Regions from separate parts of the Pseudovibrio sp. W74 genome, predicted to be linked through region 2. Evidence: riboswitches for the same ligand, from Rfam matches in the RefSeq annotation. Region 2 holds a riboswitch; each other region holds the start of a gene.

What was found. A riboswitch is a leader RNA that binds a small molecule or an ion and turns the genes downstream of it on or off. The one in region 2 is predicted to bind thiamine pyrophosphate.
Region 1: another riboswitch for thiamine pyrophosphate. It lies ahead of PsW74_RS26375 (hydroxyethylthiazole kinase); the one in region 2 lies ahead of thiB (thiamine ABC transporter substrate binding subunit).
Region 3: another riboswitch for thiamine pyrophosphate. It lies ahead of PsW74_RS00170 (ABC transporter permease); the one in region 2 lies ahead of thiB (thiamine ABC transporter substrate binding subunit).

Annotation. Positions count from the first base shown of each region.
Region 1 is NZ_LMCJ01000060.1:271,960-275,202, forward strand. It holds gene thiD (bifunctional hydroxymethylpyrimidine kinase/phosphomethylpyrimidine kinase) at 1-653, opposite strand, end outside; gene PsW74_RS26375 (hydroxyethylthiazole kinase) at 653-1,408, opposite strand; TPP riboswitch at 1,450-1,558, opposite strand; gene PsW74_RS26380 (Lrp/AsnC ligand binding domain-containing protein) at 1,769-2,005, shown strand; gene PsW74_RS26385 (xanthine dehydrogenase family protein molybdopterin-binding subunit) at 2,076-3,243, opposite strand, start outside.
Region 2 is NZ_LMCJ01000013.1:229,067-232,309, reverse strand. It holds gene katG (catalase/peroxidase HPI) at 1-1,344, shown strand, start outside; TPP riboswitch at 1,461-1,567, shown strand; gene thiB (thiamine ABC transporter substrate binding subunit) at 1,601-2,581, shown strand; gene PsW74_RS10075 (ABC transporter permease subunit) at 2,557-3,243, shown strand, end outside.
Region 3 is NZ_LMCJ01000001.1:35,105-38,347, reverse strand. It holds gene PsW74_RS00175 (hypothetical protein) at 1-1,734, shown strand, start outside; TPP riboswitch at 1,864-1,971, shown strand; gene PsW74_RS00170 (ABC transporter permease) at 2,098-2,856, shown strand; gene PsW74_RS00165 (ABC transporter substrate-binding protein) at 2,883-3,243, shown strand, end outside.

The DNA of each region.
Region 1 (3,243 bases), on a different contig from region 2:
ATCGCAGAGGACAAGGTACAGCCAGTCCCATGTGTATTCTGCGTTTTATGTCTTGGCGCCGTATACCACCTCTCCACATCACAGGAGAGGAAGAGATCATCACAGGTATCATCAGATCCGTGTCCGCCTTTCAGCAGAACCCCGTTAGCACCCATGTCCAGCAGCAGTAACGCTTGTCTGTGCATGTCTTCACGGGATTCAGCTACCGGCTGGTCCAGCAAAAAGGCCGCTTCCTGCATATTCGGCGTAATCAACGCCGCCATGGGAAACAGCTTCTGCTTCAGGACCGAAACGGCGGTGTTTTGCAACAAAACATCACCAGAAGTTGCAACCATCACCGGATCAAGAATGACGCGCTTAACATTATATTCCGCCAGCTTTGTGGCAATAACAGCGATAATCTCTGGCTGTGAAAGCATGCCGATTTTCACGGCATCCACCTTCAGGTCAGAAAAAACAGCATCCATCTGCTCCGCCACAAATGCTGGCGGCACATCATGAATACCTGTCACACCTTTGGTATTTTGGGCCGTCAGTGCAGTGATGACACTGGCCCCATAGACACCGCGAGCCGAAAAGGCCTTCAGGTCTGCTTGAATTCCGGCACCACCACCGGAATCCGACCCTGCAATTGTGACTGCAATCGCACTCATTAGGCCAATACCCCACCTTTATTATTCATTGTTTCGAGCTTGAGACGCTCGTTGAACTGGTCAGCCTTCAAGCCATAAAGGGTATCGATGAAAGCTGGAGTGAAGCTTCCCGGTCCGTTCGCCTGCTCTGCGGCAATCTCGCCGCATACACCATAGACAGCAAGCGCAGCAAGCACGGCAAGTTCCTTATCTGGCTCGGTAGCGGCGAAACCAGCCAGCACACCGCCCAGCGCACAGCCAATGCCAGTCACCTTGTCCATATAAGCATGTCCATTGCCCACGGTGTAGGTTGTCTCCCGGCCAAACACAGCGTCTTCAATACCGGTGCGCACAATCAGTGTGTTCTCGGTGACAGCTCCACTCAGCCCAGCGCTCTCAGTCATGTTTGTTTTAAGGATCGAAACATTCTCTTTCAGAATATCTTTCGCAAACTCCATGCGAATGTCTGAGCGATCTACTTTAACCGGGTCCAGAACCACGGGCATAGATTTTTTGGCAGCCCCTTCAAGCCCAAGCCGAATACCATGCCGCCGCTTTCCATCCAGCGTACCAAGATTGAGGAGCAACCCGTCAACACTCTCGATGAATGCAGGAATTTCATCATGGGCCGCTGTCATGGAGGGCACGATGTTACAAGCCAACATGATGTTCGCGGTAAGGCTCTGCGCAACAGAGTTCGTCAGACAATGAACCCGAACGCCACGCTCACGCACGCTCTCAAAGACTTCCCAGAGATTTTCAGTTGTGTAGGACATTTGTTTTCGCTCCCCTATAGATTACGGCGGGAACGATTACCTTGGTACTCATCCCAATTCCCTCCGCCGGCACAATCCGGATCAGGTTCTAGGAGTTGGCTTGGCGCCTCTCAGCCCGTCAGTCACTTCCGAGCACCCCCATTGGTTAGAATTTTTTGCTAGCAAACAAGAGAGCGAACTGCAAGCGGAAACGAGAGGCAGCGACAAAAGGCAACTGGGGGTAGATTTCGCTTAAAAAACGCAAAAGCTTGCAAAAAAACGCAGCTTCAACGCAAAATGCTCACAAAACAACGCAAACTCATATTAGAGCGCATCCCTGAAAGACAAATCAGCCTTTCGGGACAGAAGGATAGCAGATTTATGATTCCGTTCTTTGTACAGATCAAATGCCAGCTCGGAAAAACCTATCAGGTTGCCAACGCCATCGCAGACGCGGAAGTCGCCTCCGAGATCTACTCCACCTCCGGGGATTTCGACCTGCTGGCCAAATTCTACATTGATGATAACGAAGACATCGGACACTTCGTTGCAAACAAGGTTCAGGTCTTCGAAGGCATCCAGGATACCAGAACCATCATCACCTTCAAAGCGTTCTGATACCTACGAAAACAGGCGGGACACCAGCCCGCCTGCATAATCTCTTTTCAAGCTTTACGTTCTTGATAGCTTAACTCTGAGCGTCCTGAATAACGCTCCAGACAGCAACCGGCGTCGCGGGCATATCTATATGCTCAACACCTGCATTCTTGCGCAGCGCATACTGCACGGCATTCATCACCGCCGGCGCCGCTCCAATAGAACCAGCCTCACCAGCCCCTTTGATGCCCATCGCATTTGTCGTGGAAGGAACATTGCTCGTCGAGAAGTCGAAATTCGGCAAATCATCAGCACGTGCAACATGATAGTCCATGAAGGACGCTGACAGCAGCTGCCCGGTTTCATCATAAACCGTGTTCTCACAAAGCGCCTGCGAAATCGCCTGCCCCGCACCACCATGCACCTGACCAGCCAAAAGCATCGGATTCACCGTCACGCCAAAATCATCCACGATCACATAACTGACCACGTCCGCCTTGCCCGTTTCCGGATCAATCTCCACCTCACACACATGCGTGCCATTGGGATAAGTACATTCATCCTGCATGACTTTTTCCGCTGCACTCAAGGTATCCGGTTGCGAACCAGCCACATCAACAAGGCTGACTTGTTGGTCGGTACCAACCACGCGCACCTGCCCGTCTTCCAACGTCAGATCCCCAACACCAACCTCAAGCTTCTCACTGGCGATCTCTTTGATCTTCTTAACCAGCGTTTCAGAAGCCGCCTTCACAGATGGCATACCAATCGGAATGGACCGCGATCCGCCGGTACCACCACCAGTCGCAACACGATCCGTATCTCCCTGCACCATCTCAACCTGATCAAGCTGCAAACCAAGATGTTCTGCAATGACTTGGCCATATGCAGTTGCGTGACCTTGACCGTTGCTCTGCGTTCCAATCAGCAAAGTAACGCTGCCGTTCGTGTTAAGCTCAAGCTTAGCTTCCTCCCCGCCGGCAAAGGCACACGCCTCCACATAGGTCGATAGCCCAACACCGCGGTACAAACCTTTTGCCTTGCTCTCCGCTTCACGCTCCGCAAACGTCGAATAATGAATCTCGTCCAGCGCCTTGGTCAGGTGAGCCCCAAAGGAACCCGTATCATACATGCGGCCAAGCGCTGTTGTATAAGGTAGCGCCTCATCGGGGATAAAGCTCTTACGACGAAATTCTGCCGGATCCATACCCATCTCATGCGCAGCTTTGTCTGCCAGTCGTTCCATCAGATAAAGCGCT
Region 2 (3,243 bases):
GATAACATCGGCGTCGCACCGGAAGCCGCAGGTCTTGAAGAACAGGGATTTGGCTGGTCTAACCCCGGACAGGATGGCAAAGCAACGAATGCCTTTACTTCTGGCATTGAAGGTGCGTGGACCACACACCCAACCACATTCGATATGGGCTTTTTCGATATGCTGTTCGGCCATGAATGGGAGCAGGTAAAATCGCCTGCCGGCGCATGGCAATGGGAACCGGTGTCCATCAAGGAAGAAGACAAACCTGTTGATCCAACAGACCCGTCTGTTCGTCACAATCCGATCATGACGGATGCGGACATGGCGATGAAGGTTGACCCGATCTACAACGAGTACTGTCAGAAATTCATCGCAGATCCTGAGTACTTCAGAGATACGTTTGCGCGTGCATGGTTCAAGCTGACACACCGCGACATGGGACCGAGAGCCAATTATCTTGGCCCGGATGTGCCGAAAGAAGACCTTATCTGGCAGGATCCTGTTCCAGCAGGCAACACCAACTATGATGTTACTGCGGTGAAAGCAAAAATTGCGGCAAGTGGTTTGAGCAATGAAGACCTGATCAAAACCGCTTGGGACAGCGCACGTACCTATCGCGGTTCTGATATGCGCGGTGGTGCCAACGGTGCTCGTATCCGCCTTGCTCCTCAAAAGGATTGGGTTGGCAATGAGCCAGACCGGCTTGCCAAAGTTCTGGCTGTGCTTGAACCAATCGCAGCGCAGGCAGGAGCCTCAGTCGCAGATGTGATCGTGCTGGCAGGAAATGTTGGTGTGGAAAATGCCATCAAGGCAGCTGGTTTCAACGTGGAAGTTCCATTCGCTTCTGGTCGCGGTGATGCAACAGATGCGATGACAGACGCGACATCCTTCTCTGTTTTGGAGCCTATTTCTGATGGCTTCCGTAATTGGCAGAAGCAAGAGTACGCTGTTAGCCCGGAAGAGATGATGCTGGATCGTGCTCAGCTCCTCCGCCTCACTGGCTGGGAAATGACTGCACTTGTTGGTGGCCTGCGCGTTCTTGGTGCCAATTATGGCGGATCAAAGCACGGTGTCTTCACGGACCGCGAAGGTCAGCTGACAACGGACTTCTTCGTCAACCTGACCGATATGGACAACAGCTGGCATCCACTCAAAGATGGCACCTATGAAATCCGTGACCGCAAATCTGGCAAGCCTAAGTGGACTGCAACCAGTGCAGACCTTGTGTTTGGCTCCAACTCAATCCTGCGCGCTTATGCTGAAGTGTATGCTCAGGATGACAACCACGAAAAGTTCGTCCGCGATTTCGTGGCAACATGGACCAAGGTCATGAACGCCGACCGCTTCGACCTGACAGCCTAATAAATGCGACGAGCCTGGGCAGGAAACTGCCCGGGCTTTTTATTGCAACTCCCTACAGGTGCTCTCCAGACGCTGGCTATATCCAGTTGCGCTTCTGTGTTTTTCCGGTTAAGAACCGCTTGACCTCGGGGTGCGCGTATTTGTCGTGCTGAGATGCTTTAGTGGCGAACCCGTTGAACCTGAACCGGCTAGAACCGGCGGAGGGAAGGGTACCGGTTTCATCCATCCTTGCCCTCTCGCCGCAATGGAGGATGACTTGAAACATCTGTTAATTGCTGCGGGATTACTCACTGCAACATCAGCGATGGCTGCTGAGAAGCCTCAACTGACAGTTTACACATACGACAGCTTCGTTTCTGACTGGGGCCCAGGCCCAAAAGTGGAAGAAGCGTTTGAGGCTGTATGCGAGTGTGACCTGAAACTTGTTGGCGTCGAAGATGGCGCAGCACTGCTTTCCCGCATTCGTCTTGAAGGTAAAAACTCAGATGCCGATGTGGTGCTGGGTCTGGACACCAATCTGGTAGAGACTGCCAAGAAAACTGGCCTGTTTGCACCACACACTGTTGAAGCCCAATACACACTGCCAGTGGAGTGGGCTGACGAAACCTTTGTGCCGTACGATTGGGGCTACTTTGCCTTCGTACACAAGGCTGGCGAAACCGTACCAACCAACTTCCGCGAGCTTGCAAAGAGTGATGCCAAGATCCTTATTCAGGATCCACGCTCCTCTACGCCCGGCCTCGGGCTGCTGCTTTGGGTGAAAGCGGCTTACGGAGACGAAGCTGCTGATGTGTGGGCGGATCTTTCCGATAACATCGTGACGGTTACAAAAGGTTGGTCTGAAGCCTACGGTCTTTTCCTTGATGGGGAAGCGGAGATGGTGCTCAGTTACACCACGTCTCCGGCTTACCACCTAATTGCCGAGGAAGATAACAGCAAAACCACTGCTGCGTTTGAAGAAGGCCATTACATGCAGGTTGAAGTAGCGGCAAAGCTTGCCGGAACTGATCAGCCTGAGCTGGCAGACAAATTCCTGAACTTCATGGTTTCAGATGCTTTCCAGACAATCATTCCAACAACCAACTGGATGTATCCAGCTGTGACACCAAAAGGTGGTTTACCTGCTGGCTTTGACACACTGCAGGTGCCGGAAAAAGCTTTGTTCTTTAAGCCTGAAGAAGCTGCTGCTGCTAGAAGTGAGGCTCTGCCGGAATGGCTAGAAGCGCTCAGCCAATAAGTTCGCTTCCCGGTGTTGCCGCGGCATTTCTTGTCGCGGCACTCATACTTGGCACGTTGGCCGCGGTTGCTCTGCGAGCTGAAGCGGGTCACGGCTTTTCCTCTTCCGATTGGGCCGCTCTCAAGTTTACGCTCACTCAGGCTGTGCTTTCTGCAGTGATCAGTGTTGCACTGGCTGTGCCGGTTGCGCGCGCCCTGGCGCGACGGCGGTTTCCGGGCCGCAGTTTGCTTATTGCCCTGCTTGGTGCCCCCTTCATTCTTCCAGTTATTGTCGCCATTCTTGGGTTACTGCAAGTGTTTGGCCGTGCGGGCTGGATATCTGATGTGCTTGTCTATTTCGGTGCTTCATCCATTCGCATCTATGGTCTCCACGGTGTTGTGCTGGCTCATGTTTTCTTCAACCTTCCGCTGGCAACCCGATTGATTTTGCAGGGATGGCAAGAGGTTCCTTCAGAGCGCTTTCGCCTTGCAGCGCAACTTGGATGTGATGGAAAAGCCCTGTTTCGGCTGATAGAACTCCCCATGCTCGCGCGCACCTTACCCGGTGCACTGGCTGTGATCTTTGCGATCTGCCTGACAAGCTTTGCTGTTGCTCTGACGCTTGGTGGTGGACCGCGGGCGACAACTATTGAGCTGGCGATCTACCAGGCTTTTACATACGAT
Region 3 (3,243 bases), on a different contig from region 2:
GTAGCTGGTTTACAAGAGAACACAGGTTCTGCACGGCGGGCAGTTTATCAACGCGCGCGGAATGCAATTGTAAAGCAACTTAAAAGTTACGACCCACCTCTGTCTCCCTCCCAGATCACTGAGGAGCAGCTGAAGCTTGAAGAGGCCATTCGTAAGGTCGAAGCGGAAGCTGCTCGTGAGTCTCTCGGGTTGGGGCGGTCTAAAACCACCCCAGCTCCAAGTGCTCCAAAACCTGCAGTTCCAGAAATCTCTGCTGCATCACCGCCTGCTGGCGATACGCCTAAGGCAGGTGCAAAGGCCGATACTCCAGCGCGCGATGAGCCGAAAGCACCTGCTGCTAAAGCAGATGTGTTTAAAGAGGCGGTTCGTGCTGCTCAGGATCTCGGCAACGCCGCACATCAAGCCAATCAGATGGCGCGTGATCAGCTGCCTGAAGCTTCCAGCGAGCGCAAAGAGCCTGACCTTGGCTCCATGGATGACAAAGAGACGGGTGAACCTGCTGCGTCTCTGCCAACCAAAGGTGCTGTTGAGACGAGCGCAGAAGAGCGCTCCTGGGTGCCGGGTGAGGCACGTCGCACTAAGCTGGAAACAAAAGGTAAGTCGCGTCCTGAGATCGATGAGCCGGCCAAGGTTAAGCCAAAGACGAGCCGTAAACCTGCTTCCTCCCGCAAACCAGCGGTTGCGCAACGCGTTGGCGATGCGATTGAGCAGGAAGAAGGGCTGAAGCCTTCCAATACATCGGGTATTGTCGGTATAATTGTGGTCATACTGATAATCTTGGGCGTTACCGCAGGTGTCTATAGTCTGCGTGATGTTATTCTCTCTTTAGTGCTTCCAGTTGAAACCGGTGAGACTGTTGCGCCAGAGAGCGCACCTTCGAATGAAGATGAGCCGCTTCGGGTTCAGCCGGAACGCACGCCAAAGAAGAACACTGACCGCTTGTTGCCATCTGATGAAGGGGCAAAGGTTTCGCCGGATGCGACACGGGTGCAGACGACCCGGATTACCCGGAATTCTTCCAGCGCAGCGCCAACCGAGGCAGTAACTGAGCCTCCAGTCGTGCGTGTGGTCGAAGCTCCAGCAGCACCGGTAGAAGACACATCTTCTGCGCAGGTTTTGCCGGTGACGGAACCTGCTCAGCAAAGTACTGCAGTTGAGACCAATTCTGTTCCGCCAGCTGAAACCATTGGAACGGAAGCTACGGTTTCTCCTGTTGCACAACAGAGCATACTTTACGAAGAGGCTTTGACACCGGGTGCTGCAGGTTCTGCATCACGCGGGAACGTTGTTTGGTCATTGGATGAAGCTAATGGCGATTCTGTCATCAAGGCTGTTGCTACGCTACCATCTCGTAACTTCTCTGTTGAGATGACGTTGAAGCCGAATAGCGATCAGTCTTTGCCAGCAAGTCACTTGCTTGAGCTGAACTTCATCTTCCCAGAAGGGTTTGATGGCAAGGGCGTTGAGAAGGTGCCTGGCCTGATCCTGAAGAAGACAGAGTCCGAAGCAGGTGATCCGCTTGATGGTGCTGCCGTGAAGGTTTCTGACACTCTCTTCTGGATTGCGCTGTCTGACAGTGATGAAGAAAAAGCGAAGAACCTGAAGCGTCTTGCTGAGCGTGAGTGGATTGATGTTCCACTGCTGTACAACAGCGGTCGCCGTGCAATGTTGACCTTTGAAAAAGGCACAACCGGCAACAAAGTCATCGCACAGGCAATCAAGAGCTGGAAGTAATCTAGTTTCAGATATTTAGATTAGATTTCAAAGGCCTTGGCTCTCTCAGAGCTGAGGCCTTTTTCATTATGCTGTCGTCTGTCAGAGCAAAATCTGCTTGCATCCTTCAGCAGAAACGCGCATGTTCCTTGCTATTCCGAGGGGTGCTTTTCTTTCGAAAAGCTGAGATTGCGATGAGCTAAACCCTTTGAACCTGATCCGGGTAATGCCGGCGAAGGGACGGGACCTGAGCCATTCTTCCCGGATCTCCATGTTTGCATTTTGCTGTAACGGGAGATCCTGTGCTGAAAACATCCCAGAGAGCTAATGTAGCTCCGTTCTTCCGCCTGTTTGTGATGCCCAATACCATTGTTGGGAGTCTGCATGCTGAAGCGAGCTTTGAAACGAATTCTCCGAAGTCTTTTCGGGATTTTGCTTTTTATCGCCATTTGGGAGAGTGTGGTTCAGATTGGAGAGTTTCCTCCGTTTCTGTTGCCAGGTCCGGCGGCGGTTTTTTCCGCTTTTCTCAATCAAGGTGTTTTCCTGCTGCATCATGCAGGCATTACCGCTTGGGAGACTGTTCTCGGCTTTCTCTTTGGCGTGAGTGCTGGAGCTTCGCTGGCTGTTTTGTTGGCAGCGTCTCCTCGGATACGCCTGTTTCTGCTGCCTCCGATTGCGGCGACCCAATCTCTTCCTGTGTTTGCAATTGCACCGCTTCTGGTGCTGTGGTTCGGCTTTGGGCTCGCCTCCAAGGTTGTGATGGCCGTGATTGTGATCTTCTTTTCTGTGACCTCGACTTTCTTCGATGGTTTGCGCAGGACTGATCAATCACTGCTCGACCTTGGCAAGCTGCACGGTCTGAACCGCTGGCAAACACTTCGCTACATTCGCATTCCAGCCGCCTTGCCGTCTCTGGCCTCTGGTATGCGCATTGCAGCGGTGTTCGCTCCTATTGGGGCGGTGGTTGGAGAGTGGGTTGGTGCAAAAGGCGGTCTGGCTTTCATCATGTTGCAATCCAATGCACGCATGCAAACAGCGACGATGTTTGCGGCGTTGATTTTGCTTGCGGTGATGGTGTTGAGCCTGAGGGCAGTTGTTGAGTTCGCCACTTCTCGGATGATCTATTGGCAGAAAGAGATCTAGGTCTCAGAGTATGAGGACGTAACCTTATGAAAAAACTAGGTATGCTGTTTGGTGCGGCAATGCTTGCGAGCACGCTTCAGGTGCAAGCAGCGGACAAGCTGACTGTGTTGCTGGATTGGTTTGCGAATCCGGACCATGCACCAATCGTGGTTGCCAAGGCGCGGGGTTTCTTTGAAAAAGAGGGCCTTGAAGTTGAGCTGATTGAGCCTGCTGATCCTTCCATGCCACCAAAGCTTGTTGCAGCAGGGCAGGGTGATATTGCGGTTTCCTATCAGCAGACGTTGCACCCGCAAATTGATGAGGGCATGCCGTTGATGCGGATCGGGACGCTGGTCTCTACACCTCTTAACACGCTAATTGTTTTGGAAGACGGACCGATCAAGGAGA